One region of the Faecalibacterium sp. An192 genome, then DNA from elsewhere that is predicted to be linked to it. Evidence: a T-box and tRNA genes for the amino acid it is inferred to sense, from the RefSeq annotation. Region 1 holds a T-box; the other holds one or more tRNA genes.
What was found. A T-box is a leader RNA that pairs with one kind of tRNA and senses whether it is charged. The one in region 1 lies ahead of metG (methionine--tRNA ligase), so its partner is inferred to be a tRNA-Met.
Positions count from the first base shown of each region.

Region 1 (14,992 bases):
TGCAGCATCACGGCTGCAATCTCGGGGGCATAGGCCAGGTAGGTGATCCGGGCGTCCACGATCTCCAGGCCGGCGTCCTCCACCTTTTCCTGGATTTCCTCCTTGATGCGGCGGGCCACCACTTCGCTGGAGCCCCGCAGGCTGCCGTCATCGGGCTTGCCGTCGCCGGTGGTATCCACATTGGGGGCCACGTCGTAGGGATAAATCCGCACCACGTTCCGCAGGGCGCTGTCGCACTGCAGGGAGAGGTATTCCTTGTAGTTGTCCACGTTAAAGACAGCCTTGGCGGTGTCCTTCACCTGCCAGATGACGGCGATGCCGATTTCCACCGGGTTGCCCAGGCAGTCATTGATCTTCTGGCGGGCATTGTTCAGGGTCATCCGCTTGAGGGAAATCTTCTTGGAATTCAGCTCGCCCACATTGATCTGGACCTGCTGATTGCCGCCCTCTGTCTTCACCAGGCTGCGCTGCACGTCGCCGCTCTGGCTCAGATGGGTGCCGGCAGCGGGGTTGACGGCGGTGCAGAAGGGGTTGACCCAGTAGAAGCCCTCCCCTTTCAGGGTGCCGATGTAGTTGCCGAACAGGGTCAGCACCAGGGCTTCCTGGGGCTTGAGAACCTTCAGGCCCGGCAGCAGGAACAGGCCCACGATCATGTACAGAATGGCCAGAGCCATCACTACGCCGCCCAGAATGCCCGGCACACCGGCCAGGGCATCGGCCACGACCGCCGCAATGGCCACCACATACCCCAGCAGGATCAGCAGCAGAACCAGCATGCCGTTCTTTTTGGTTTGCAGAATCTTCTCACTCATATCCATCAACCTCCTGACGTATCCCGAGTGATGTGTATCTTGTTGATATCAAAATCATATCATTTTATCTTTGCTTTGTCAAGAGGGTTTTGGGGCGGCTTGGAAAAGCGCACAAAAAACAGGGGGCTCCCTGTGCGGGAACCCCCTGTCCGAAGTGTTTGGTTTGAGGTGAAATTACTTAATCTCGACCTTAGCGCCAGCCTCTTCCAGCTTCTTCTTGATGTCCTCAGCGTCAGCCTTGGAAGCCTTCTCCTTGACAGCCTTGGGAGCGCCGTCAACGATAGCCTTGGCCTCCTTCAGGCCCAGACCGGTGATCTCCTTGACGATCTTGATGACCTGCATCTTGGTAGCGCCAGCCTCAGCCAGGATGACGTCGAACTCGGTCTTCTCCTCCTCAGCGGGAGCAGCAGCAGCGGCAGCAGCGGGAGCAGCAGCAGCAACAGCAGAAACACCGAACTCCTCGCAGTAAGCGTCGATGAGCTCCTTCAGCTCCAGGACGGACAGGCCCTTAACGGACTCGATAATGGCAGTAATCTTCTCAGAAGCCATGGTAATAACCCTCCAATTTCAGTTAATTTTTGTTTCGGTAGTTGTGGTATCGAAAAACAGTTTGGGTCAGGCAGCAGCCGGCGCCATCTTAGGCAGCGGGCTCCTCCTGCTTGTCGACGTAAGCCTGCATAGCAACAGCCAGACCGGACAGGGTGCTGGTGAGTGCGCCGGCGAACATGGACAGCATGCCTTCGCGGCCGGGCAGCTTGGCGATGGCATTGGTCTCAGCAGCGCTCAGCACCTTGCCCTCCATGAAGCCGCCCTTGACGACGAACTTCTTGGAACGGTCGCCGTCCTGGTACTTGCACAGGATGCGGGCAGCAGCCATGGGGTCCTCAGCGTTGGCAAATGCGACGGCAGTGTCACCGGTAAAGTTCTCGGACAGGCCCTCGATGGAGGTACCCTTGACAGCCAGACGGAGCATGGTGTTCTTGACAACCATATACTCAACGCCAGCCTCACGCAGCTCCTTACGCAGCTTGGTGTCATTCTCGACGTTGATACCGCCGTAAGCAACCACACAGCCGGAAACCGCATTCTCAAACTTTGCCTTCAGATCAGCGACATAAGCCTGCTTTTCAGAAAGAATCTTTGCACTGGGCATTTCGGTTTCACCTCGTTTCAAAACTACATCGGAAGCCGGAGTCATAGAAAAAAGCCTCTCTCCCGCGCACACAGGCCGAGAGAGAGGCATAAAACAACGTTACGCGTTTCTCGGCAGGCGGATACACTTTACACCGGACTCCAGCGCCTGCTGTCTTAAAAACAGCATGAATATTTTACCACGCGAACGTGGTTTTGTCAAGTGTTTTTCTGAATTTTTTCAGAAAAATCAGACACCGTACTTCAGGGTGTTGAGACGGATGCCAGGGCCCATGGTGGTGGCGATGGTAGCGCTCTTGAAGTAAGTGCCCTTGGCAGCGGCGGGCTTAGCCTTGGCAATAGCGTCCATAACGGTGTCGAGGTTGGTGTACAGCTTCTCGGCGCCGAAAGATGCCTTGCCCACGGGGACATGGATGATGTTCTGCTTGTCCAGGCGGTACTCGATCTTACCGGCCTTGGCTTCCTTAACAGCCTTGCCCAGGTCGGGGGTCACGGTGCCAGCCTTGGGGTTGGGCATCAGGCCGCGAGGTCCAAGGATCTTACCGAGGCGGCCAACCTTGCCCATCATGTCGGGGGTGGTGACCACGACGTCGAAATCCATGAAGCCGCCCTGGATCTTTGCGATCAGATCGTCATCACCGACGATATCAGCGCCGGCAGCCTCAGCAGCAGAAGCTGCGGGGCCCTTGGCGATAGCGCAGACGCGGACGGTCTTGCCGGTGCCGTTGGGCAGAACGACGGCGCCGCGGACCTGCTGGTCAGCGTGACGGCCATCAACGCCCAGGCGGACGTGCAGCTCAACGGTCTCATCAAACTTGGCGGAAGCGATCTTGCAGGCCAGCTCCAGCGCCTCGTTCACATCGTACAGTTTGGTAGAATCGACCTGCTTGGCAGCGTCGACATAGTGCTTGCCGTGTTTCATTGTTTATCCTCCTATGTGGTCTTGCGGGCGCAGCGCCCTCCCACTGTTTATGTCTCAGCCTTCGACTGTGACGCCCATGCTGCGGCAGGTGCCGCGGATCATGCTGCATGCAGCTTCCAGAGAAGCAGCATTCAGGTCGGGCATCTTGGTCTTTGCAATCTCTTCCACCTGAGCGGCGGTCAGGGAAGCGACCTTTTCCTTGTTGGGCTTGCCGGAAGCGGTGGACAGGCCGGCGGCCTTCTTGATCAGAACGGCAGCCGGGGGAGTCTTGGTGATGAAGCTGAAGGAGCGGTCAGCATACACGGTGATGACGACGGGGATGACATAACCCATCTGGTTCTTGGTACGCTCGTTGAACTCCTTGGTGAAGGCCATGATGTTGACGCCCTTCTGGCCCAGGGCGGGACCAACAGGAGGAGCCGGGGTTGCCTTGCCGGCCTCGATCTGCAGCTTAATGTAGCCAGTTACTTTCTGTGCCATGATAAATGCACCTCCAAAAATCTGTGGTGAGTTGCGGCCCGCTGTCTGCGAACCTCCCACGAGCATGCCTCAGCAGGCACGCTCTATAAGAACCGCACGCGGTCTTACCTTGATGATTTGTACGCGTTCGCGGCTTGTTACAGCCGCTCGACCTGGGCGATGTCCACCTCTGCGGGGGTCTCCCGGCCGAACATGTTCACCTTGAGCTTCACCTTGAAGGTCTCGGTGTTGATTTCCTCTACAACGCCCATAAAGCCTTCCAGAGGACCGGACGTGATCTGGACACTGTCCCCTGCGGCGAAATCCACCGTCAGCGGGGCCTTGGCCTCCACGCCCATCTTTTCCACTTCCTCAGCGGTCAGGGGGACCGGCTTGGAAGCAGGACCGACGAAACCGGTGCAGCCGCGGGTGTTGCGGACCACGTACCAAGTATCGTCGTTCATAACCATCTTGACCAGCACATAGCCGGGGAACAGCTTGTGCTCGACCATCCGCTCCTTGCCGTCTTTGATCTCGGGCACCATCTCGGTGGGAACCCGGATCTCGCAGATCAGATCCTGCAGGCGGCGGTTTTCCACCATCTTTGCAAGATCGGTCGCGACTTTGTTTTCGTAGCCGGAATAGGTATGCACGACATACCACAAAGCTTCATTCGACTGGTCTTCCATTATGGGTCAGCCTCCGTTTCCATACAAGATTTGGTCAGCCTCCGATGACAAGGCCCAGGATGCCGCCGAACACGGCGTCCAATGCAAACAGGACCACGGCGGCGATGATGACCACCACCAGCACCACGATCGTGTTCTTCTTGGTCTCTTCCCTGCTGGGCCATACGACCTTCTTCAGCTCGCTTTTGGTATCGCGGAAGAACTTGGCCACTCCGGTGAAAAAGTTCTTCACGGCGTTCTTAGCTCTGGCCACAAAGCCCGGCTTCTTATCGGTTTTGTCTGCCATTGTGCTCCGCCTTTCTTACTTGGTCTCGCGATGGACCGTGTGCTTCTTGCAGAAGCGGCAGTACTTCTTCATCTCCAGGCGGTCAGGATTGTTCTTCTTGTTCTTCGTGGTGTTGTAGTTGCGCTGCTTGCACTCGGTGCAGGCCAGAGTGATTTTCACTGTCATTTGTTGACACCTCCATATATAACGGTTATTGAACCTCCCTCGTTCGCCGGGCGGCGTCCCAAAAAGGGGCGCACTAAATAATCCCGCAAAAGAGGTGATATCATTTTAGCACTCTTTGCCCGCCGCGTCAAGCGGTATTTTGCCCATCTTTCGGATTTTTTTCACGCCGGCGGCAAAATGACCGCTTTTTTGCCCCGTTATGCCGGGCCGGCCTGTTTTATCAAGTGGGGTTTTTCATCTTTTTGGGGCGGCATTTTGCCGTTGTGTATGGAAACCGGCGCATTTTTATGGTATGATGGGTGTAATTATGATTGAACGCCCCCGCCCGGGGGCTTCTATTAAGATAGAGGAGGGAATGCGAATCATGTATTCCGAGGAGAATTCCGCCGCCCATCCGCTGTGCGTGGCACTGCTGTTCGGCGGCCTGTCCAGCGAGCACGAGGTCAGCCGTGTATCGGCCGGCACGTTCGCAGACAATATGGACCCTGAAAAGTATGAGCTGATCAAGATCGGCATCACCAAGGACGGCCGATGGCTGTACACCGAGGCTTCCTCGGCCCAGATGGCCGACGGCAGCTGGGAGGAACTGCCCGGCAACATGCCCTGTGCCATCAGCCCCGACCGCGCCGACCACGGCGCCATCCTGTTCACCCCCGCCGGCCATGTGGAGAAGCTCCACATCGACGTGGTGATCCCGGCGCTTCACGGCCTGTGGGGCGAGGACGGCACCGTCCAGGGCCTGCTGGAGCTGGCTGGCATCCCCTATGTGGGCTGCGGCGTTCTGGCCAGCGCCGTCTGCATGGATAAGGCTGTGGCCAACACCCTCTTTGCCGCCAGCGGCATCCCCCACTGTGCCTGGGCCGCCTACACCAGGGCCCAGCTGGAGGCCGACCCCGACGGCATCCGCGCCGCTCTGGAGGAAAAGCTGGGCTGGCCCATCTTTGTCAAGCCGGCCAACGCCGGCTCCAGCGTGGGCATCAGCAAGGCATCCAATGCGGCTGAGCTGACCGACGCCATCAAGCTGGCCCTGGAAAACGACCGCAAGGTGGTGTTCGAGTCCTTTGTGGACGGCCAGGAGGTGGAGTGCGCCGTCATCGGCTCCGAGCCCGCCTTCTCCACCCGTCCCGGCGAGATTCTGGCCGGCGCCGAGTTCTACACCTACGACGACAAGTACAAGAACGGCGTCAGCGAGACCCTGATCCCGGCCCGCCTGTCGGAGGAGAAGCTGGACGAAGTCAAGGACTATGCCGCCCGGGCTTACACTGCTGTGGGCTGCGAGGGCCTGGCCCGCTGCGACTTCTTTGTGGAGCGCAGCACCGGCCGAGTGCTGATCAACGAGATCAACACCTTCCCCGGCTTTACCTCTATTAGTATGTATCCGAAACTGATGGAGCACGAGGGCACTCCCCTGCCCCAGCTCATCGACCGCCTTGTTGCCCTTGCCATGGAAAGGGCGGTGGCCCACCATGGATAACCGCCCCATCGGCGTCTTTGACAGCGGTTTGGGCGGTCTGACCGGTGTGCGGGAACTGCGCAAGCAGCTCCCCGGCGAGGACATCGTCTATTTCGGCGACACCGGCCGGGTGCCCTACGGCAGCCGCAGCCATGAAACCATCCTGCAATATGCACGCCAGGACATCGCGTTTCTGCTGTCCCAGAACGTCAAGTGCATCATGGCGGCCTGCGGCACCGTTTCCAGCACCTACCCCGCCGAGGAAGCCGATCAGCTCCCCGTCCCCTATCTGGGGGTGGTGACGGCGGCGGCCCGCCGGGCGGCCCGCGCCACCCGCAGCCGGAAGATCGGCGTCATCGGCACTGCGGCCACCATCCGCTCCCACAGCTACGAACAGCTGCTGCGGCGTCTGGTGCCGGGAGCGGAGATCACCGCACGGCCCTGTCCCCTCTTTGTTCCCCTGGTGGAGAACGGCTATGTGGACGGCTCCGCCCCCGACCGCCAGCAGGTGACCCGCCTGGTCATCGCCCAGTATCTGGAGGAGATCCGGGCCGCCGGGGTGGACACCCTGGTGCTGGGCTGCACCCATTACCCCCTGCTGGCCGGGATGATCGGCGAGTACATGGGGCCCTCGGTCACCCTCATCGACCCGGGCAGCGCCGCCGCCGACGATCTGAGCCAGCTGCTCAGCAGCAAGGGTCTGCGGGCCAACCGCCCCCAGGGCACCACCCATTTCTTTGTGAGCGATGTGCCCGACAGCTTCGTCCAGACCGCCGACCTGTTCCTGGGCGAATACCGGGGCGGCACCGCGGAACAAATCTGCATCGACAAATACTGAGGACATCAACACCGTGAGCAAAGCCTTAAAGGAAAACTATATTATTCGGATTAAAAGTCAAATCGAGCAGGACGGCGAAACCGAGCAGGTGGAGCTGATGACCCGCGGCAGCTTCACCATGCGGGAGGGCAGCTACTATATCACCTACCGGGAGACCGAGACCACCGGCTATGAGGGCTGTGTCACCACCCTCAAGCTGGCGGCCGATTCCAGCCGGGTGGCCATGCTGCGCTTCGGGCCCCAGAGCAGCCAGCTCATCATCGAAAAGGGCCGGCGCAACCTCTGCCACTACGAGACCGGCTACGGCTCGGTCACCCTGGGGGTGACGGCCGACAGCATCGAGTGCGGCCTGAACGCCAAGGGCGGCGTGGCCCGGTTCAGCTATCTGCTGGACGGGGACGTCTCCACCCTCATCAGCAAAAACTCCCTGGAAGTCACCGTCACCCATGTCAACTGAGGAGCCCGGCGCGGTTTCTGCCGCACCCCGCCGCCTGTTTTGATTGGACCAAGAGAAAGGAATCATTACCCTATGAGCAATGCAACTTACCCCGCTTTTGAGAATTACAACCCCCGCCAGGCCGCTCTGGCCCAGGCCCGCGACCTGCTGACCCAGGCTGCGCAGGCCGCCATGGAGGCCGGCGACCTGCCCGCCGCCGAGCTGCCCGCCTTCATCGTGGAGGTTCCCGCCGACACCAAGAACGGCGACATTGCCTCCAACATCGCCATGGCCGGCGCCCGCACCTGGCACAAGGCCCCCAAGATGATCGCCGAGGCCATTCTGAGCCACCTGCCCTCTCTGTCGAACAGCTGCTTCACCAAGGCCGAGACCGCCGGCCCCGGCTTCATCAACCTGTTCCTGGCTCCCGCCTTCTGGGCTGGAGTGGCCTTGGCTGCCTGCTCCAACCCCCGCTATGGCCGGACCGATTACGGCCAGGGCAAGCGCTACAACGTGGAATTCGTTTCCGCCAACCCCACCGGCCCCATGCACATGGGCAACGCCCGCGGCGGCGCTCTGGGCGACTGCCTGTCCGCTGTTCTGGAGTGGGCCGGCTATGACGTCACCCGCGAGTTCTATATCAACGACGCCGGCAACCAGATCCAGAAGTTCGGCAAGAGCCTGGCCATCCGCTACCTGCAGCACTACTACGAGGAGAACGAGTATCCCCTGCCCAAGGAGTGCTACCAGGGCGGCGACATCACCCTGCTGGCTCTGGAGTTCGCCGCCAAGGAGGGCGACAAGTACGCCGTTCCCTGCCGCGGCCTGAAGGACGAGGCTCTCTATGAGAGCGAGGCTTTTGCCGCCCTGAAGGACGCTCTGGTGGGCTACGCCCTGCCCAAGAACATCGCCGCCCTCAAGACCGACCTGGGCAAGTACCGCATCCAGTACGACGTCTGGTTCCCTGAGAGCACCCTGCACAACTCGGGCGCTGTCATGAATGTGGTGAACCAGCTGCTGGAGAAGGGTGCCTGCTACAAGGCCGAGGACGGCGCCATCATGTACCGCAGCGCCCAGTACGCTGCCAAGTACGGCGCCGCCAACAAGAAAAAAACCGACGACGGCGCCGAGGAGGACAAGGACGAAGTCCTGGTCCGCGCCAACGGCATCCCCACCTACTTTGCCGCCGACATCGCCTACCACTACAACAAGCTGGCCGACCGCAACTTTGACAAGGCCATCGACGTCTGGGGCGCCGACCACCACGGCCATGTGGCCCGCATGAAGGGCGCCATGGACGCCATCGGCCTGGACGGCAGCCGTCTGGACGTGGTGCTGATGCAGATGGTCAACCTGATGCAGAACGGCCAGCCCGTCCGTATGTCCAAGCGCACCGGCAACGCCATCACCCTGACCGACCTGCTGGAGGAGGTGCCCATCGACAGCGCCCGCTTCCTCTTTAATATGCACGAGGCCGGCAGCAGCATCGACTTCGATCTGGACCAGGCCGTCAAGACCGACAACGACAACCCGGTCTACTACGTCCAGTACGCTCACGCCCGCATCTGCTCCATCCTGCGCAAGCTGGAGAGCGAGGGCGTGGAGTTCCTGGGCGCAGAGAACACCGACGCCACCCTGCTGATCGATCCCGCCGAGCTGGATCTGATCCGGATGCTGGCCGCCTTCCCCCAGGAAATCGTTATGGCCGCTGAAAAGTACGATCCCAGCCGGATCAACCGCTTTGTCATCGACCTGGCCAGCGCCTTCCACCGGTTCTACGGCAGCTGCCGCATCCAGGGCGCTGATCCCGCCCTGCAGCAGGCCCGCATCGCCCTGTGCATCGGCGTGCGCAACGTGATCCGCAACGTGCTGACCATGTTCAAGATCAACGTCCCCGACAAGATGTAAGCCCTTTCCCCGCACTTCGGGTGCGGGGATTTTTGTTTTCGGTCTGTTCACACTTTATACAACGATTTATCCATAAGCAAAATAAAAACTATACAAAATCACAAGATATTCCTTGTGGATTCTGCGAATGGACAGCAGCCACCCTTTCGGATATAATATAGCCAGAAACCAAGAAAGTACAGCAGAGGATCAAAGGTGATCCAATCCCGCTGACTTAAAAGGAGAAAGGAGCGAAGACCGATGGTTGATACGACACCCGCACAGTTCGGACAGACTGTCGGGAATTGCTGAAAAAGCGAAAAGCCGCTTACCAGTACGGGATGTTTCCCCCGCATTTAGTAAAAATCTAAGAGATTTAAAGCGAAGTCTTTAGCATATATTAAGCGATTTACGAACAGTCTGTCGAGAAAGTCCCCTGGCGATTCAAATAGATCCGCAGGAAGTGATTCATATGATGAAAGCCTTTTTACGGATACCTGTATTTGAATAGCACGGAAGGAGCTACTCCAATGATTTAAGTAGTCGTGGCCTCAAGGCAGGCGCAACCCATCAGATTGGCAAGGATGCACAGCAAATCAAGGCTGGACCTGCATTCGATCGATCAAAAGTGCCGGAAGCATAGTCGGAAGGCAGACCTCTTCCCTGTAAGGTGTCAATTTGGAGGAGACGGAAACTGAAAAAGGTGGTTCCAGTAAGAGCCGCTGTTCAGAGTCTGAATCCATCTGGAAATTGCAGTCAGGAAAAAGATCCATTGGCTTGATTGGCGGCGATGTGCCCCAACAAAGCATCCCCGGATCGAAGCAAAATGCACTGGATGCCGTAACGATTGCAAAACACCCTTCCCTGAAAGATCTGAAAACCAACAGAAGCCCTTGAGGTAATCTTTCAAAGCTGAATAATTCCCCTATCCGAACAACGGTCATTCAAATAAATCAGCACCCCCGAGAGGATGATCCCCCATGAAAATCCCTGTATGGATGCAGATATTTGAGTAACACGGAGGGAGTACTCCAATGATTTAGGTAACTTGTCCCCTGGAGTGATTCAATCGAAAGAATGTGTTTCTATGAAGATGCTTCGTAAGACGCAATCCAACGATTCGGATGAGGCTTGAAACCAATGTACTAGTTAAATCGGCGATCCCCTACCCTATCATTTCCTAAGCATAAGGAAAGGCCAACAATCTTATGAAAGGCAAGGTCAACTCCGAAAAATAGGTAAATGTGAGGCAAAGAGGCTATGACTCCGAAGAAGTAAGTATCCTGGCGGATGAGAGGCTTGCAACCGCTCTCATCCGCCAGGTTTTTTTGTTTTGTCCGGGCTTCCCCGCCCTCTGCCTTTGGCAGAGAGGCCGCATCCGAAGCTGACGCCGGCCCCCGGCCGGTCCCACAAGAGAGAAAAGGACTGAGAACAACCATGGACGAGACCATGCACTTTGATGCAGGCTTGCTGCTCGAATACCAGGAACTGCTCCAAACCACCCGGCTGATCGCCTGCTACCGGGAATTCATCCGCCTGTTCCGCTGGGTTCGCGTGGAGCTCGAAAAGAGGATGCCGGAATACAAGTTTCAGGGCAGCATCACCGAAAACGGCATGGATATCTCCTATTTCCAGTTCACCAGCCCAGAGCTCAAGGAAAAAGGCCTGAAAGCGGCGGTGGTGTTTGTCCACCGGGATTTTCAGTTTCAGGTGTGGGTTTCCGGGTTCAACCGGCGGTATCAGGCCCACTATTACGATGTGTGGAAGGATCAGCCCCTCCCCTTTGAGCTGACCAGCAGCCCCGCCCAAACCGATTATATCCTGCGCGCCCCGCTGAAGGAGCCGGCCAATCTCTCGGACGGAGGTGCCCTGCTGGACCAAATCCAAACCCTCGCCGAAAACCTGCTGCAATTCGTTGAAGCCAACCTCTGACCGGCGCCGCCAGTATAGAAATGGTTTCCGCCGGTCCGGGGCAGGGGCTCTCCCCGCCCTGCCGGAAAGGCAGATGACCCCGCCGGGGAAATCCCCTGTTGACAAACGGCCCCGCTTCTCCTATAATAGCCATGATACACAATCGGCTGTGAAGAGAAGAGTACGCGTCCAGTGATCCTTTCAGAGAGCCCGCGGCGGTGGAACCGGGCAGGCATCGGGGCGCCGAAGATGGTCTCGGAGCCGCACAGGCAAACGGATTCCCTGAGCCTGTGCCGGGTGCGCCCGTTACAGCGTCCGGCTGTACCCGCCCTTTGGGCCGGGATGCAGCATCGAGGCCGTGCCCCGCGAGGAGCCGGCGAACCAAGGTGGTACCACGGAAGTATTCTGCTCCCGTCCTTGCTGGGCAAAGGCCCCCGCGAGGACGGGAGTTTTTACTTCCTCTAATGTACACGCAGGGCCTGCACGCCGCCGGCGGGCAGGTTCCAACGGGAAAGGGAGAATCAAAACCATGTCTGAACAGAAAAAGTTCTACATCACCACCCCCATCTACTACCCCAGCGACAAGCTGCACATCGGCCACAGCTACACCACCGTGGCCTGTGACGCACTGGCCCGCTTCAAGCGGATGCAGGGGTACGATGTGATGTTCCTGACCGGCACCGATGAGCACGGCCAGAAGATCGAGGACAAGGCCGCTTCGGCCGGCATGCAGCCCAAGGAGTACGTGGACCAGATCGTGGCCACCGTCAAGGATCTGTGGAAGCTGCTGGACGTCAGCTACGACCGCTTCATCCGCACCACCGACGACTACCACATGGAGTCCTGCCAGAAGATTTTCACCAAGCTGTACGAGCAGGGTGACATCTACAAGGGCGAGTATGTGGGCCACTACTGCAAGCCCTGCGAGAGCTTCTGGACCGACAGCCAGCTGGTGGACGGCAAGTGCCCCGACTGCGGCCGTGAGGTCTACGACGCCCACGAGGAAGCCTACTTCTTCCGCACCGGCAAGTATGCCGACCGTCTGCTCAAGCTGTACGAGGAGAACCCCCAGTTCATCCAGCCCGAGAGCCGCAAGAACGAGATGATCGCCTTCATCAAGCAGGGCCTGCAGGACACCTGCGTCTCCCGTACTTCGGTCAAGTGGGGCATCCCCGTTCCCTTTGACCCCAAGCACACCATGTACGTCTGGGTGGACGCCCTGAGCAACTATATTTCGGCTCTGGGCTACGGCAACGACACCTACCATGACTACGACAAATTCTGGCCCGCAGACCTCCACATGGTGGGCAAGGAAATCCTGCGTTTCCACACCATCCTGTGGCCGGCCATGCTGATGGCTCTGGATCTGCCCCTGCCCAAGCGCGTCTTTGGCCACGGCTGGCTGCTGATGAACGGCGGTAAGATGTCCAAGTCGGTGGGCAACGTGGTGGATCCCGTCATCCTCTGCGACCGTTACGGCGTGGACGCCATCCGCTACTTCCTGCTGCGTGAGATCCCCTTCGGCAACGACGGCATGTTCACCAACGAGGCCCTGATCAACCGCATCAACAGCGATCTGGCCAACGACCTAGGCAACCTGCTCAGCCGCACCGTGGCCATGTGCGAGAAGTACTTCGGCGGCACGGTGGCCAAGTCGGTCTCCTCCGATCCTCTGGACGCCGAGCTGGAGCAGATGATCAACGCTCTGCCCGCCAAGGTGGCCGAGGACATGGACAACCTGACCATTCCCCAGGCTCTGACCGAGATCTTCGCCGTGGTCCAGCGCGCCAACAAGTATATCGACGAGACCGCCCCCTGGGCCCTGGCCAAGGACCCCGCCAACGAGGGCCGTCTGAGCTGCGTCCTGTATCACCTGTGCGAGGCCCTGCGGGTCTGCGCCATCCTGCTGAATGCTTATCTGCCCTCCACTGCACCCAAAATGATGGAGCAGCTGGGCCTGTCGGCTGACCAGCTCCAGCTGGATCAGGCCGCCTACGGTCTCCAGGAGAGCTACACCGTCCACAAGGGCGATCCCCTGTTCCCCCGCATCGACGTAGCCAAGGAAATCGCCCACCTGAAGGCAGAGGACGAGAAGCGCAAGGCTGAGGCCGAAGCCGCCCAGAAGGCCAAGGAAGCCAAGGAGGCAGCCGCCGCCAAGGCCGACCAGCCTGCCGCCGCCATCGAGCACGAGGCCGAGATCGACTTCGACGACTTCTGCAAGGTGGAGATGCGTGTGGCTGAGATCCGGGCCTGCGAGACCATCAAGGAGAGCAAGAAGCTGCTGCACCTGACCGTCTTTGACGGCGAGCGGGAGCGCTGCATCCTCTCGGGCATCGCCAAGTGGTACAGCCCCGAGGACCTGATCGGCAAGAAGGTGGGCATTGTGGCCAACCTGGCTCCCCGTCCCATGATGAAGGGCAAGTATGTCAGCGAGGGCATGATCGTGGCAGCCGATACCGCCGACGGCGGCTGCACCATCGCCTTCTACCCCGATGAAGCTCCCGCCGGCAGCCGCATCCACTAAGAGGAGGGCCCATCTTGCTGACTGACAAAACCTCACGCACTGCCAAGCTGGACGCACTGTTCGCCACACCGGTCTTTGCTGTGATCTTTGCCTTCCTCTGCAACTGTTTCTGGGGCTCGGCCTTCCCCTTCATCAAGATGGGGTACCGGCTCTTCGCCATCGACTCCGCCGACACTGCCTCCATCCTCTGCTTTGCAGGGGTGCGGTTCATGCTGGGCAGCCTGCTGGTTCTGCTGGCCGGCGCCCTGTTGGAAGGGCGTCTGCCCTCCCTGCCCAAGGGCAAGGTTCTGGCTGAGTGCTGTGCTCTGGGCCTGTGGCAAACCACCACCCAGTACGCTTTCTACTATGCAGCCGTGGCCCTGCTGACCGGCGCCTTCGGCGGCATCCTCAACAGCACCCAGAGCTTTCTGGGCGTGATTCTGGCCCATTTCCTCTACCAGTCCGACCGGATGACCCCCGCCAAGGCGGCGGGCTGTGCCGTGGGCTTTGCCGGCGTGCTGGTGGCCACCATCGGCAACCACGGCAGCGGCAGCGGCTGGGGCATCTTCCGCATGATGGCCGCCACCGTGATTTTCACCGTCTCGGGCCCCTGGAACAAGTCGGTCACCAAGAAGGCCGACAGCTTTATGGTCTGCTTCCTCAACCTGGGCGTGGGCGGTCTGGCCCTGCTGGTGCTGGGCCTGGCCATGGGCGGCTCCCTCCATCCCCAGAGCCCCATGGGCGTCCCGGTGCTGCTGTATCTTGCCTTCGTGTCGGGGGCCGGGTACGTGCTGTGGGCCCTGCTGATGAAGAACAACCCCGTCAGCCGGATCAGCGTCTTTGGTCTGGTGAACCCGGTGGTGAACGTCCTGCTGTCCGCCCTGCTGAACGGCGAGCCCCTGTTTGAGTGGCAGTATCTGGCCGCTCTGGTGCTGGTCTGCGTGGGCATCTGGCTGGTCAACCGCAAGGGAAAGGAGGCCAGGGCATGAGCGTTTATCCCTCTGCCGGGCCCATCTTTGACACCCACGCACACTATTCCTCCGGCGCCTTCAACGCCGACCGGTACGACCTGATGGACAGCCTGCCCGCCAAAGGCGTGGTGGGGATCTGTGAACAGGCCACCCACTCGGGGGACGCCCCCCGGTGCCTGGAACTGGCCCACCGCTACCCCTGGGTTTACGCTGCCATCGGCATCCACCCTGAAAGCCTTCTGCCCGCCGACCGCTGCGGCGATCAGCCCCCCGCCCCCACCATTTCGGTCTACGGCGGGGACTGGGCTGCGGAAATGCGGGCCCTGGCCCCCTACTACGACGACCCCAAGGTGGTAGCCGTGGGCGAATGCGGCCTGGACTACCACTGGCCGGTGCCCAAAGACGCCCAGCTGGCCCTCTTTGAGGCGGAAATCCGTCTGGCTCTGGAGCTGAACAAGCCCATTGTGGTCCACGACCGGGAGGCTCACGCCGACGTCTACGCCCTGCT
Region 1 is NZ_NFKB01000008.1:29,676-44,667, reverse strand. It holds gene B5F27_RS04230 (SPFH domain-containing protein) at 1-812, opposite strand, end outside; gene rplL (50S ribosomal protein L7/L12) at 987-1,361, opposite strand; gene rplJ (50S ribosomal protein L10) at 1,450-1,965, opposite strand; gene rplA (50S ribosomal protein L1) at 2,194-2,886, opposite strand; gene rplK (50S ribosomal protein L11) at 2,941-3,366, opposite strand; gene nusG (transcription termination/antitermination protein NusG) at 3,504-4,034, opposite strand; gene secE (preprotein translocase subunit SecE) at 4,069-4,320, opposite strand; gene rpmG (50S ribosomal protein L33) at 4,336-4,485, opposite strand; gene B5F27_RS04190 (D-alanine--D-alanine ligase family protein) at 4,850-5,959, shown strand; gene murI (glutamate racemase) at 5,952-6,776, shown strand; gene B5F27_RS04180 (DUF1934 domain-containing protein) at 6,790-7,233, shown strand; gene argS (arginine--tRNA ligase) at 7,306-9,120, shown strand; gene B5F27_RS16455 (hypothetical protein) at 9,778-9,996, shown strand; gene B5F27_RS04170 (hypothetical protein) at 10,537-11,031, shown strand; T-box leader at 11,171-11,432, shown strand; gene metG (methionine--tRNA ligase) at 11,540-13,534, shown strand; gene B5F27_RS04160 (DMT family transporter) at 13,552-14,502, shown strand; gene B5F27_RS04155 (TatD family hydrolase) at 14,499-14,992, shown strand, end outside.

Region 2 (14,992 bases), on a different contig from region 1:
TCCGGCGCAGAAAATTTGGGCAACGGCAACCCGGACCTGCGCCCGGGTACGATGCAAACTACGACATAATCTAGAAAATACCCAAAAAGCTTTTCACTGGGTACCATCAAGTTTCCGGGTCTCCGGAACTTCCACAGGGCCGTTACGCTCCGGCTCGCTTCCGGCGTTTGCGCCTGCGGCGCGGTATGCAAACACAGCGACCGCGTCCTGTGAACGAAACAGGGAGCTGTGCTTGGCGCAGCGCTCCAATTTTCACAAGGGCGCACTGCCGCCCGCCGGGAAAATTGGCTAAGCGCAAGAGGACAGCCATCCAAATTTTCAAGCGGACCGCGTCCAGCGCAGAAAATTTGGGCAACGGCAACCCGGACCTGCGCCCGGGTACGATGCAAAGTGTTGGTATACCCTGATTTCCTCTTTTTGCAAGGCTCGGCCGATCCCGGGGAAAAGCTGCCCCCATCTGTTTTGCTATAACCGCGCATTGCGGCACCTATAACAGAGAAATTTCCTCGCTCCTTTGGGGGCGGGGAAATTTTGTTTGACAGGGGCTATGTGTCTGATAGTCCATCGGCTTTGGGGGTATCGGATGTGCAGCTGAAAGGGGAGGGATGAGCCTTTTTCAAAAGGGTCTCGGATTCTCCACAGAACAGGGAATCTTTGTGGAAAACCGGCCCGCAGATTTCCGCGGCAGGGCGGGGGCAAACACACCGACCGCATCCGGTGGATGAAACAGGGAGCTGTCGTTGGCTGCGCAGCCGAGGCGCTGCCTGCGGCAGAAACAGCCGAGGCGGAGCAGGGGCAGCGGTCTGTCTTTTGCAAGGGCGCGACGACACCCGAAGCAAAAGCAGGGTACCGCAACCCGGAGCCGCGCTCCGGTTTTTGCAAGCGCCATTCTTGGCACGCCGCAAAAATCGGCTAAGCGCAAGAGGGACAAACGCCGGGAACGAGCCGGAACGGAACGGCTTCGTGGAGCTGTCGGAGACCCGGAAACTGGATGGTATCCATTGAAAAGTTGTTTGGGCATTTTCTAGATTATGTTGTAGTTTGCATCGTACCGTGCCGCAGGCACAAACGCCGGGAACGAGCCGGAGCGGAACGGCTCCGTGGAGCTGTCGGGGACCCGGAAACTGGATGGTACACATTGAAAAGCTGTTTGGGCATTTTCTAGATTATGTCGTAGTTTGCATCGTACCGTGCCGCAGGCAACGGAAGCGACCGCATCCGGTGGATGAAGCAGGGAGCTTCCGTTGGCGCCGCGCTCCGGTTTTTGCAAGCGCCATTCTTGGCACGCCGCAAAAATCGGCTAAGCGCAAGAGGGACAAACGCTGGGAACGAGCCGGAGCGGAACGGTTTCGTGGAGCTGTCGGAGATCCAGAAACTGGATGGTACCCAGTGAAAAGCTTTTTGCCTACTTTTTCTCGAAAAAGTATCGCGATGGAAGGACAAAAAATTGAAAATAGCCATCCAGAGAAGGCAAAATGATGCAGGGATGGTTTTGAAGGTGTATCTTTTGAAGAAAATATACAGTTTGGAAAACGCGAAAGAGGGAATGTTTTTCCACAGGAAAAGAGAAACCGGTGGAAAATGTGCCGCCCGCCGGCTGTATTTCATTTTTTGTCCAAACGTGGTACAATACACACAACACCAAAGGAGGGACACCCCATGATGGAAAACAGTACCATTGCGGCCATCGCTACGCCCCCCGGCCAGGGCGGTATTGCGGTGGTCCGCCTGTCCGGCCCCGAAAGCTATGCGGTGGCGGAGAAAGTATTTCGCCCCGCCGACTCCCGCAAACGGGTGGCCGACGCCAAGGGCTATACCGCCCTGTATGGAACCTTTGTCCACGGGGGAGAAACCTTTGACGACGGGGTCGCCCTCTTTTACCGGTCTCCCCGCAGCTATACCGGAGAGGACGTGGTGGAACTGTCCTGTCATGGCGGCGACGCCGTGGCCCGGCGCCTGGTGGAAGCCTGCCTGGCCGCAGGTGCTGTCCCGGCCGGTCCGGGCGAGTATACCCGCCGCGCCCTTTTGAACGGCAAACTCAGCCTCACCCAGGCCGAGGCGGTGATGGACTTGATTTCGGCCGGCGGGCGGCAGGGCGCAGCTCTGGCCAACGCGGCCCGGGACGGCGCCCTGGCCCGGAAGATTTCCGCCCAGCAGCAGATCCTCACCGATTTGCAGGCTCACCTGACCGCATGGGTGGATTTCCCCGAGGAGGACGTCCCCGCCCTGGAGACCGATACCCTGCGCGCTTCCCTGGAAGAGGTGAAGGCCGGGCTGGATGAACTGATTGAAAATTACAACGCCGCCACGGTGCTGCGGGAAGGGGTGGACTGCGCCATTGTGGGCCGCCCCAACGCCGGCAAATCCACCCTCCTGAATTTGTTGGCCGGCTTTGACCGGGCCATCGTCACCCCCATCGCCGGCACCACCCGGGACGTGGTGGAGCAGGCGGTCCAGCTGGGAGAGATCCGGCTCAACCTGTTCGACACCGCCGGTCTGCGGGAAACCGACGACCCGGTGGAGGCCGAAGGCGTCCGCCGCAGCTGGGCCAAGCTGGCCGAGGCGGGTTTGGTTCTGGCGGTGTTTGACGGCTCGTCCCCCCTGGCCAAAGAGGATCTGGACCTGGCCCGCCGCTGTGCCGAGTGCCGGGCCATTGCCCTCATCAACAAGGAGGACCTGCCCATCCAGTTTGACGCCGAGGTGATCGCCCCCTATTTCGCTATGGTGATCCCGGTTTGCTGCAAAGAGGAAGGGGCCAGGAAGGTCATCGCCGCGGCGGTGGCCCGGCTGCTGGGCACCGGCCGCATCGACCCCCACGCCGCCAGCCTCTCGGGCCAGCGGCAGCTGTCGGCGGCCCTTCGGGCCCGGGACGGCGTCAACGGCGCACTGGACGCTCTGGCCACCGGCTTTGGCCTGGACGCGGTGTCGGTCTGTGTGGACGACGCTCTGGACGCCCTCTACGCCCTCACTGGTGAGAACGCCACCGAGGCGGTCATCGACCAGGTATTTGAGAAATTCTGTGTGGGCAAGTAACCGGCGCAGGGGAGGGGACCGAACCGGAGCCATCCCCTCAAATGGAAAGGAACTCTATGAACCATCTTGGAGACTATGATGTGATTGTGATTGGCGCGGGCCATGCCGGCATTGAGGCGGCCCACGCGGCGGCGGTGTTGGGCGCCCGCACCGCCGTCTTTACCATGAGCCTGGACGCGGTGGGGAATATGCCCTGCAACCCCAGCATCGGCGGCACCGCCAAGGGCACCCTGGTGCGGGAGGTGGACGCTCTGGGCGGCCTGATGGGATTGGCGGCGGATGCCACCGCCCTTCAGAGCCGGATGCTCAACCGGGGCAAGGGCCCCGCGGTCCACGCCCTGCGGGTCCAGACCGACCGCAAGAAGTACAACGCCTGGATGAAGCACGCTCTGGAACTGACCCCCGGCCTGGCCATTTATCAGGCCGAGGTGGTGTCCATCCAGATTGAGAACGGCCAGGTGAAAGGAGTGGTCACCCAGCTGAACGGAGAGTACGGCGCCAAGTGCGTGGTGATTGCCACCGGCACCAACCTGGGCGGAAAGATCTTTGTGGGAGATGCCTGGTACGCCTCGGGCCCCGACGGGATGCACGCCTCCAACGCCCTCACCGAGAGCCTGCGGGCGGCAGGGCTGCCCCTGCGCCGGTTCAAGACCGGCACCCCCGCCCGGGTCCATCGCCGCAGCATCGACTTCGACAAGCTGGAGCGCCAGCCCGGCGACCCGGAGGAAACCCTGCAGCCTTTCAGCTTCATGACCACCCAGCCGGTCCGCAATCTGGTGGACTGCTACATTGCCTACACCAACCCCGAGACCCATAAAATCATCCTGGACAATATCCAGCGCAGCCCCCTGTACGGCGGCATGATCGAGGGAGTAGGGCCCCGCTACTGCCCCTCCATTGAGGACAAGGTGGTGCGGTTTGCCGGCAAAGACCGGCACCCCATCTTTGTGGAACCCTGCGGAGAGAACACCGAGGAAATGTATCTGCAGGGTGCGTCCAGCAGCCTGCCGGAGGATGTGCAGAACGCCTTCTACCACAGCATTGTGGGGTTTGAGCATCTGGAGATTCTCCGCCCGGCCTACGCCATCGAATACGACTGCGTGGACCCCACCAGCCTGGCCCCCACGCTGGAGAGCCGGCAGGTGGAAGGCCTCTACGGCGCGGGCCAGTTCAACGGCACCTCCGGTTATGAGGAGGCGGCGGCCCAGGGCCTGCTGGCCGGCCTCAACGCCGCCCGCCGCGCCCTGGGAAAAGAACAGCTGGTGCTGCCCCGTCAGACCAGTTACTTGGGCACCCTGGTGGACGACCTGGTGACCAAGGGGGTCATGGACCCCTACCGGATGATGACCAGCCGCAGCGAATACCGGCTGACCCTCCGGCAGGACAACGCCGACACCCGCCTGACCCCCATCGGCCGGGAATACGGCCTGGTGTCGGATGAGCGGTGGGCCCGGTACGAGGAAACCCGGCGGGTGCTGGAAGCCGAGCGGGCCCGCCTCCACGAAACCCACGTCAAGACCGCGCCCCTCCAGGCGGCCATGGAGGCTGCCGGCCTGACCCCCGCCCAGCAGGGCGGTCTGGCGGATGAACTGCTCCGCCGTCCCGAAATCAACTACAGCCTAATGGCCCAGGTCATCGGCTGGGGGGAGGGGGTTACCCCCATGCTGGCCGAGCGGATCGAAACCGAGATCAAGTACGCCGGCTACATTGCCCGCCAGGACCGGATGATCCGGGACATGGCTCGGCGGGAAAAGACTCTCATCCCGGCCGGCTTCCAGTACGAGGGCCTCACCGGCCTGACCCTGGAAGCCCGGGAAAAGCTCAACAAGATCCGGCCCCGCAGCCTGGGACAGGCGGGGCGCATCCCCGGCGTGTCCCCGTCCGACCTTGCCCAGCTGAGCATCGCGCTGGCTGCGGCCCAGAAGAAGGAGGCCTCCCATGATTGATAAAAACCGCCTTGCGGAAAAGTGTTCCACGTGGAACATCGCCCTCACCGGCACCCAGCTGGACCAGCTGGACCAGTACGCCGAGCTGCTGGTGAGCTACAACCAGAAGGTCAACCTGACCGCCATCACCGACCCCGAGGGCATCGAGGACAAGCACTTCCTGGACAGCCTGCTGTTTGCCTGCCAGCCCGAGGTGGCGGGGAAGATGGTGGACGTGGGGGCGGGGGCCGGGTTCCCCGGCATCGTCACCAAGATCTACAAGCCCCACCTGGACCTGACCCTGATGGAGCCCACCGGCAAGCGGGTGGACTTCCTCCGGTACGCCTGCGAGACCCTGGGTCTGACGGGGGTCAGCTTTGCCAAGGAGCGGGCCGAGGAGGCCGCCCGCAAGAGCTGGCGGGAACAGTTCGACCTGGTGTCGGCCCGGGCGGTGGCCGCCCTGCCGGTGCTGGCCGAATACTGCCTGCCCCTGGCCAAGGTGGGGGGACACTTCCTGGCCATGAAGGGGGCCTCCGCTGCCGAGGAGCTGGAGGCCGCCCAGGGGGCCATCCGCAAGCTGGGAGGCAAGTACCGGGAGACCCGGGCCTTCCATCTTCCGGGCGGGGACGCCCGCAGCCTGGTGCTGGTGGAAAAAATTTCGCAGACTCCGACCGTATATCCCAGAAACGGCGGAAAAATTGCGAAAGCGCCCCTGAAATAAGGCGGAATATCTCAGCTCGCCTCGAACGGCGGCGAACGATTTTTCTGGAAAGCGCAGCGCTTCTGTGGTACTCTTGAACTGGAAGAGTTTCCCACGGGGGCGCTTTTTGTTTGCGCCCGGGATGGGACTTCACGGGAAGGAGGACAAGCCGTGTTTGACCGCAGAAAACCGGTGGGGAAGGTGGTGGCGCTGCCGGTGGAGCAGATCGAGCCCTCGCCGTATCAGGCCCGCCGCGTCTTTGACCAGGAGGAGCTGGCGGGGCTGGCGGCCAGCATCCGGGAGAATGGGCTGCTGCAGCCGGTGACGGTCCGCCGCCTGGGCCCCGACCGGTACGAGCTGATCGCAGGGGAGCGGCGGCTGCGGGCCTGCAAGCTGGCCGGCATGGACCGGGTGCCCGCCATCCTGCGGGACTATCAGGACGACCAGACCGCCGCCCTGAGCCTGTTGGAAAACATCCAGCGGGCCGACCTGAACCCCTTTGAGCAGGCCCGGGGCCTGCAGGACGTGCTGGCCCTCTGGGGCTGCACCCAGGCCGAGGCCGCCAAGCGGCTGGGGATGGCCCAGCCCACCCTGGCCAACAAACTGCGGCTGCTTCAGCTCACCGCCGACCAGCAGCAGTTCATCCTGGAAAATCACCTCACCGAGCGCCACGCCCGGGCGGTGCTGCGGCTGCCCGAGAACCGCCGAAGCGAGGCCCTCATCACCATCAGCCGCCGCCGGATGAATGCCCGGGCCGCCGACCGCTATGTGGAACAGCTGCTGCAGGAGACCGACACCCCCGCCCAGAAACCACGCCGCCTGCCCATGGTGCGGGACGTGCGGATCTTTGTCAACACCATCGACCACGCCATCCGGCTGATGACCGACAACGGCGTCCCCGCCACCGCCCGACGGGAGGAGGGGGACGGCTACATCGAGTACACCGTCCGGATTCCCACCGGCCCCGGTCCCGGCAAATAAACCCGGACAAGCCCCCCGGCTCCGCCGCCGGACAAGCCCCGCCGCAGGGCGGGGGATGGGCCGGACGGCCGGTCCGCTCCTGCGCCGGCCGGGCGGCGTGGACAGGCCTCCGGCCCGCAAACCGGTTCCCATTTCAGGGCCCCCGCACAGACCGCCCTCCGGTCTGGGGCGGGGGCCTTTTTGTGGGAAAAGGTTCCACGTGGAACATCTTGCGCGGCGGGCGCGGGTCTGGTATCATGGAGGAAAAGGAGGGGATCACCCATGGAACTGGAACTGCGTCCCCGGACCCAACAGGAGGTCCGCATCTACTTTGCCCGCACCCGGGACCCGGAGATTCAGGCCCGGATTCCCCAGCGCAGCCAGACGGTGGAGCAGGCCCTGGAGGACTACCGCCGGTCCCTGGCTCCCGGCGCGGACAGCTATGGCCGGACGGTCTGGGCCGACGGCGTCTATGTGGGGGATATCTGGTGTTACTGCATCCACGCCGAGCCCGACCCCGACGCCATGGTCAGCTATTGCATCTTTGAAAAGGACCGCTGGGGGCAGGGGGTGGCCAGCCGGGCGCTGGAACAGTTCCTGGCCGATGCCGGGCCCCGGTTCGGCCTGAAACGGGTGGGGGCTTTTGTGTACGCCGACAACCCCGCCTCGGTGCGGGTGCTGGAAAAGAACGGCTTCGCCATCCAGGAAACGTTTGAGGAGGAGGGCCGCCGGTCCTTCTACCTTGTGCGGGAAATAGAAGAAACAGGGAGGCTGGACAAATGGAATACAGAGTGATCAGCAACCGGATTACAGCGGTGGAGAAGGACCAGGTTCTGGGGGAGATTACCTTCCCGGACTGCGGGCCGGAGACGGTGGTCATTGACCACACCTGGGTGGACCCGTCCCTGCGGGGACAGGGGGTGGCCGGCCAGCTGGTCAAGCGGGCCGCCGACGCTTTGCGGTCCACCGGCCGCAGGGCCCGCGTCACCTGTTCCTATGCCCGGGACTGGTTTGAGCGCCATCCCGAGGAGGCCGACGTCCTGGTGGACGGATGGGAGAAGGACCACGCCGCCTGCCGGCTGGGCCGCTGAAAAGGGCAGAGAAGGCCCCCGCCGAAACCGGGGGCCTTTTTCAGACCCAAATTTTACCGGTTTTTGCCCCATTCCCGGCGTGAATCATTTGACGTTCCCCTGCGAATGGATTATAATAGAGTGCGTAACAAGACTGAGAAATGTTCCACGTGGAACATTGCATGAGAGGGAGGATTCCGGTTCGTGGGTAAGATCATAGCAGTGGCAAATCAGAAGGGCGGTGTGGGCAAGACCACCACCGCCGTCAATCTTTCGGCCTGCGTGGCCGCCCTGGGCAAGAAGGTCCTGATTGTGGACCTGGACCCCCAGGGCAACGCCACCACCGGCTACGGCATCTCCAAGCGGAGCGTCGAGACCGGCACCTATGAGCTGCTGATCGGCGACGCCGAGCCCAGGGACGCCATCCGCAAGACATCCTTCCGGGCCGACGTGCTGCCCTCCAACACCCGTCTGGCGGGCGCCGCCCTGGAGCTCATCGATCTGCCCAACCGGGAGAGCCGCCTGCGCAAGGCCCTGGCTCCCATCCAGCAGGACTATGACTTCATCTTCATCGACTGCCCCCCCAGCCTGGACCTGCTGACCCTCAACGGCCTGTGCGCCTGCGACAGCGTCCTGATTCCCATCCAGTGCGAGTACTACGCCCTGGAAGGTCTGAGCGAGCTGATCAGCACCCTCAAGACCGTTCGCCGCAAGTACAACAACTACCTGGACATTGAGGGCGTGGTGTTCACCATGTACGCGGGCCGGTACAACCTGACCCTGCAGGTGGTGGAACAGGTCCAGAAGTATTTCGGGGACAAGGTCTACCAGACCACCATTCCCCGGGCCATCCGCATTTCGGAGGCCCCCAGCTACGGCCAGCCCATCAACTACTACGAACCCAAGGGCAAGGGCAGCGAGGCCTATATGGATTTGGCCATTGAATTCGTCAAGCGCAACCGCCCGCGGGACCCCCAGCCCCGCCGCCGTCGCGCCAAAGCAGCCAAGCCGGAAACGGCTTGAGAGGGGAGGGTGACAGATGCCAAGAGGAAGAGGCGGCCTGGGCCGCGGATTGGAGAGTCTGTTTGAGGACGCAGCCCCCAGCCTGGAATCAGACGGCGGGGTGCGCACCGTCCCCCTGCGGGAGATTGAGCCGGACCCCGGCCAGCCCCGCAAAACCTTCCCGGAGGAGAGCCTGTCCGAGCTGGCCGACAGCATCAGCCAGCATGGCCTGCTGCAGCCCATTGCGGTGCGGCCCCAGTCCATGGGCGGGTACCGGATTGTGGCGGGCGAGCGCCGGTGGCGTGCCTGCCGGCTGGCGGGCCTGACCGAGGTGCCGGTCATCATCCTGGACGTGTCGGATCAGGAGGCCATGGAGCTGGCCCTGATCGAGAACCTCCAGCGGGAGGACCTGGACCCCATCGAAGAGGCCTGCGGCATCCGGGAACTGATGGACCGGTGTGAGCTGACCCAGGAACAGGCAGCCCGCCGGCTGGGCAAGAGCCGCAGCGCTCTGGCCAACAGCCTGCGCCTGCTGAATCTGCCCCCGGAGGCCCTGGAACTTTTGAAAGCCGGCAAGCTGACGGCGGGCCACGCCAAGGCCATTCTGGGCCTGCCCAGCCCCGAGCTGCAGGTTCAGGCGGCCCAGCTCATTGCAGAGCACAACCTGAACGTCCGCCAGGCCGAGGAACTGTGCCGCCGTCTGGCCAAGGAGGCCAAAGAGGCGGCGGCCCCGGAACCGGCGCCCCGTCCGGCCCTGCCGGTGGAAGTGGAGGAGAGCCTCCGCCAGACCCTGGGCAATGAGGTGTCGGTGGCCTATAAGGACGGCAGAGGAAGCCTGACGGTACATTTCTACTCGGACGATCAGCTGCGGGCGTTTGCCAACCTGCTGGGCCATTACGAACAGCAGGGGAGCGGGGTGTAAAACCCCGGCGCTCCGGTGCGATTGTTTTTGTGGGAAGCCTGAGTGATATAAAGGAGAAATCGAAATGCTTGACATCAAATTTGTCCGTGAGAATCCGGACGCAGTCAAAGAGAACATCCGCAAGAAGTTCCAGGATGCGAAGCTGCCCCTGGTGGACGAGGTCATCGAGCTGGACGGCAAGTACCGCAAGTGCCTGCAGGAAGCCGAGAACCTGAAGGCCCAGCGGAACAAGCTGAGCAAGGCCAACGGCCCCCTGTTCGGTCAGCTGAAGAAGTGCACCGACGAGGCCAAGAAGGCGGAGCTGCAGGCCCAGATCGACGCCAACAACGCCGCCGTCAAGGCCGACGCCGAGCAGCTGGCTGCCCTGGACACCGAGAAGGACCAGATGGCCGCCCGCATCCAGGAGATCATGTACACCATCCCCAACATGATCGACCCCAGCGTGCCCATCGGCCCCGATGACACCCACAACGTGGAGGCGCAGCGGTTCGGCGAGCCGGTGGTGCCGGATTTCCCCATCCCGTACCACACCGAGATCATGGAGAGCTTTGACGGCATCGATATGGACGCCGCCGGCCGTGTGGCCGGCAACGGCTTCTACTACCTGCTGGGCAACATCGCCCGGCTGCACGAAGCCGTTCTGGCCTACGCCCGCGACTTCATGATCAGCAAGGGCTTCACCTATGTGATTCCTCCCTTCATGATGCACGGCAACGTGGTGCAGGGCGTCATGTCCTTCCCCGAGATGGATGCCATGATGTACAAGATCGAGGGCGAGGACCTGTACCTGATCGGTACCTCCGAGCACACCATGATCGGCCGGTTCATTGACCAGACCATCGATGAGGCCAAGCTGCCCCTGACCCTCACCAGCTACAGCCCCTGCTTCCGCAAGGAGAAGGGCGCCCACGGCATCGAGGAGCGCGGCATCTACCGCATCCACCAGTTCGAGAAGCAGGAGATGATCGTGGTCTGCCGTCCTGAGGAGAGCAACGACTGGTATGAGAAGCTGTGGCGCTACTCGGTGGAGCTGTTCCAGAACATGGAGATTCCCGTCCGTCAGCTGGTCTGCTGCTCGGGCGACCTGGCCGACCTGAAGGTCAAGAGCTGCGACATCGAGGCATGGAGCCCCCGCCAGCAGAAGTACTTCGAGGTGTGCAGCTGCTCCAACCTGGGCGACGCCCAGGCCCGCCGCCTGCACATCCGCGTCAAGGGCGCCGACGGCAAGAGCTACCTGGCCCACACCCTGAACAACACCTGCGTGGCTCCTCCCCGTATGCTGATCGCCTTCCTGGAGAACCATCTCCAGGCCGACGGCTCGGTCACCATTCCCAAGGTCCTGCAGCCCTACATGGGCGGCCTTGAGGTGATGGTCCCCAACCACAAGTAATCACCCCCGCAAAACCTTAGAAAGCGTTTTCAGCCGCCCTCGGCCCCACAGCGGGACCGGGGGCGGTTTTTTTGCTGGGCCGGTCACGCCGGCCGGATGGGAAAAGCTGGGATCGTGGCCCCGGGGCGGGGGAAGGGACTGGCTTGGAGGGGCAGCCGGCCGGTATAAAACCGCGCCGGATGGGCCATGCTAAAGGGAGAAACGGCGGCCTGTCAGGACTTGTGGGAAAAAAGTGTACTTTTTTCAAAATACCTGTTGACAAATTGCGAAGGATTGGTTATAATAATGGAGCGTTCCGCGGGAGCGCAAAGATGAATATGGCGGTATAGCTCAGTTGGCTAGAGCATTCGGTTCATACCCGAAGTGTCACCGGTTCAAATCCAGTTACCGCTACCATTTACAGAGTTTCGCTAAAATAAGGGGGACGTCGTCTGCAATAGTGGACGAGGATGTCGGAGATTTTAGCGAAGCTCTGTGTTTCTAAGGCCCGTTGGTCAAGCGGTTAAGACACGGCCCTTTCACGGCTGTAACATGGGTTCGATTCCCGTACGGGTCATATAAAAAGCTCCCCAGCTTAGGCTGGGGAGCTTTTTTATGCTAGCCGTACGTGGAATCGAACAGGGCGGCGGCCCGCAGGCCGCAAAATTGATCCAGTGGATCAATTTTAGCCCGCGGGTATTCCCGTACGGGTCATATAGCCGTACGAGACAGCGCCGCCGACCGCGTCCGGTGGACGAAACAGGGAGGCCGGCGCTGGAACAGGGCGGCCCGCGGGTATTCCCGTACAGGTCATACGGCCATGTGGGACATCTCCGCCCGCGTCCATCTTGTACCCCGCATCCCACAAACAAAAGCACCTCAGCTTGGACAGCCGGGGTGCTTTTTGCGTTCTATGTAGGGTTACTGGTTGGTCTGGTGCAGATAATCCAGAATTTCCTCCGGTTTATACACCAGCACATCCGCGCCGGCGGCCTGCAGTTCTTCGGCCCCGCGGAAGCCCCAGACGGCGCCCAGGGTCACCAGACCGGCATTGTGGCCGGTGGCGATGTCCACGTTGCTGTCACCCACAAAGAGGGTGGAGGCTTTGGCTGCGCCCAGCTGTTCCATCAGGCTGTAGACCCCGGTGGGGTCGGGCTTGACCGGCACGCCGGGGCGGCTGCCCCGCACCGCCAGAAAGACATCGTGCCCAAAGTAGTGGTCGATGATGCCGCCGCAGAGGGTGTCCGCCTTGTTGGAAAAGACAGCGGTGCGGATGCCTTCCGCCTTGAGGGCGGCCAGCAGCTGGGGGATGCCGGGATAGGGGGCGGTTTTGTCCTCCTTGTGGGCATCGTACCGGGCGGTGAACTGGGCCAGGGTGGCGGCCAGCTGCTGGGGTGTGCGGCAGTCCTCCGGGGAGAACCGCTCCACCAGTTTGGGGATGCCGTTGCCCACCATGTGCTTGTACTGCTCCACCGTGAAGGTGGGCCAGTGGTTTTGTTCGCAGACCCAGTTTCCGGCATCGGCCAGGTCGTCGATGGTGTTCAGCAGGGTGCCGTCCAGGTCAAAGAGGATGGTATTAATCATGAAAAATCCTTCCTTTCAAAAAAGGCCGCACAGGCACGGGCGTCGGCCAGCGGGATGCTGCGCACCCGCTCATGGAAGCGGCCGGGATAAGCAAAGGTGAGGTTGGCGCGGCCCCGCACCACCGCCCAGGGCGTCTGGGAGATGCGGAGGCACACCACCGGAGAAAAGATGCAGACACAGTGCAGGGACATCCGGCGCTGCCGCAGAAAGGTGAGACGGCCGTCGGTGGGCCAGGCTCCCTCCCGGAACATTCCCTCCACCTGGAACAGGAACCAGAGCCCGCAGCCTGCGGCCGGCAGAGCCAGCAGCGGGACGGCGGCAGGCAGAGCCCAGGAGGCCACCAGAAGCAGCAGCACACAGAACCCCAGACAGCCGCCGGCAGGGGCAATCAGGGCCAGGCTGCGGCCCCGCACCTGAGCCAGCGAGGCCCGCCGGTTGGGGGGCAGCCGGAAGCTGGGCAGAAGCCGCCGCACCAGTTCTTCCTGGCCGGCCCGGTAGACAAAGAGGGGATCGTCGGCGTTGTAGCATCCGGCGGTGAGATAGACGGGATAGCACCGCAGCAGCCGCGCCACAGGGGACAGCCGCACCTCGGCACAGGTGAGCTGGTCCATCCGGAACCGGCGTTCCACCCGCAGCAGGAGCCCGCCCCGGCTGGCCAGCACCCCGCTGCCCCGCCAGACCGCGTATCGGACGGTATGGCTGAAACTGCGCAGCAGGCTCAGGCCAAAGAGAACCGTCCAGAGGGTCAGGGCCCAGGCCAGGCCGGCGGGCAGCCAGTGGGCCGCCCAGGTCACAGCGTGATCCAGCTGTTCCAGCGCAATCTCCTCGGCGGCGTTGTCTCCCTGCCGCAGGGCCACCCAGACCAGAAACAGGGTGGACAGGCTGTTGGCGCCCAGCAGGGCCAGGGCCAGCCGCTCGCCGCCGGCGGGATGATAGTATTCCTCGGCGGGGGCAGGCATCAAACGGTCGGCCAGCATCTGGGCGTCTTTGCGGGTGAGGCAGAGGGTCACCGCCTGGTTTTTGGGCAAAAGGGTGGGGTAAAGGGTCACCCGGCTGGCTCCGCCCAGCCGGTAGATCACCGGCCGTTCCATCTGGATGGCGGCCAGCTGGCTGGCCTGGATGGTCCGCTCAAAGGAAAAAATCAGATTCCAGTGCAGGCGAAGCACCCCGTCCTGATCCAGCTCCCAGCTGGAGGCCCGCAGCATCACATAGCTCACCAGAGCCAGCAGGCAGAACAGGACCAGATCCTGCGCCAGCGCCGTCCGGAGGACCTCCCATTCCTGGGCAAAGAAAACCTGTACCAGGGGCACCAGATAGAGCAGGAGGGTGTGGCGCAGAAAGCGCAGGGCAAAGAAGGGGTGATAGCGCCGCGGCCCGGTGCCGGTCATAGGACGTCCTCCCCGCCGGCCAGCAGGGCTTCCCCGATGGCGTCGGCCTCCTGCAGGGGGATGCCGGGCAGAATGGCCCACATGCCGGGGGTGAAGATCACCAGGACACAGGCCCCCGCCAGCCGCAGCAGCGGGGTGCGGAAAATCAGGGTGGAGGTGATGCTGTTTCGGGGGATGACCCGCTCCACCGGGAAGGCTACCCCCATGTAGAGGGTCAGGGTACAATCATCCAAAGTGGCCACCAGGCTGCAGGACCGGACCCACACCCCGAACACCACCCCACACCACAAAGCGCAGAAACCAAAGCCCCATCCCAGCCCCTGCCAGAACAGGAAGGGCGCTGCAATCAGGCCGGGCAGCGCCGCCCAGACACAGAGGACCGCCCTGCCTCGAGGGGTAGGTGTAGACGCAGAGCCAGCGAGATCGAAGAGCTGTTCCATGGCGCGGCCTCCTTTCTGACGCTACAAAAGGGAATGTGTGATGCTTTTATAACGGAACGTTGCGGCCCGGCGGGCCGTCCTGCGTTCCGCCCCTATTATATCCGGATTGGCTGGGAGCGTCAACGATGGAAGGGAAAACCGGCCGGAACCCTTCTTTTTCGCAAAAACCGGGGACCAAAACCATCCGCCCCGCAGAACAAAAGCAGGACCGCCGGCAGCCCCGCTTTGGCTTTAAGACGCAGGAAAGCCCGAATTTTCTTCCAGAAAAGTAGGGGGTTAGGGGTGCAGGCAGGCTCATAGTATGGTATACTGAAAGAATCAATGTGAGAACGTGCGCGTGTGATGGCGCACAGGGAGGAAATTTCTATGTTGATTGAAATCATCAAGGCCCTGCTGATGGGCATCGTGGAGGGCGTCACCGAATGGCTGCCCATCTCGTCCACGGGACATATGATTCTGGTGGAACAGCTGATCCAGTTTGACGCCAGCGATGCGTTTATGTCCATGTTCCGGGTGGTGATCCAGCTGGGCGCCATTCTGGCGGTGGTGGTCCTGTTCTGGGGCAAACTGTGGCCCTTTGGCCTGCGCCATGGCCGCAT
Region 2 is NZ_NFKB01000012.1:30,812-45,803, reverse strand. It holds gene B5F27_RS16495 (hypothetical protein) at 1,129-1,479, shown strand; gene mnmE (tRNA uridine-5-carboxymethylaminomethyl(34) synthesis GTPase MnmE) at 1,663-3,033, shown strand; gene mnmG (tRNA uridine-5-carboxymethylaminomethyl(34) synthesis enzyme MnmG) at 3,090-4,979, shown strand; gene rsmG (16S rRNA (guanine(527)-N(7))-methyltransferase RsmG) at 4,972-5,679, shown strand; gene B5F27_RS05760 (ParB/RepB/Spo0J family partition protein) at 5,830-6,639, shown strand; gene B5F27_RS05755 (GNAT family N-acetyltransferase) at 6,901-7,413, shown strand; gene B5F27_RS05750 (GNAT family N-acetyltransferase) at 7,398-7,709, shown strand; gene B5F27_RS05745 (ParA family protein) at 7,893-8,711, shown strand; gene B5F27_RS05740 (ParB/RepB/Spo0J family partition protein) at 8,728-9,612, shown strand; gene serS (serine--tRNA ligase) at 9,677-11,002, shown strand; tRNA gene B5F27_RS05730 (tRNA-Met) at 11,322-11,398, shown strand; tRNA gene B5F27_RS05725 (tRNA-Glu) at 11,487-11,558, shown strand; gene B5F27_RS05720 (HAD family hydrolase) at 11,903-12,565, opposite strand; gene B5F27_RS16775 (hypothetical protein) at 12,562-13,953, opposite strand; gene B5F27_RS05710 (PH domain-containing protein) at 13,950-14,393, opposite strand; gene B5F27_RS16770 (hypothetical protein) at 14,519-14,665, shown strand; gene B5F27_RS05705 (undecaprenyl-diphosphate phosphatase) at 14,760-14,992, shown strand, end outside.
Region 2: it encodes a tRNA-Met, which carries the amino acid that the T-box ahead of metG (methionine--tRNA ligase) is inferred to sense. The anticodon was not compared.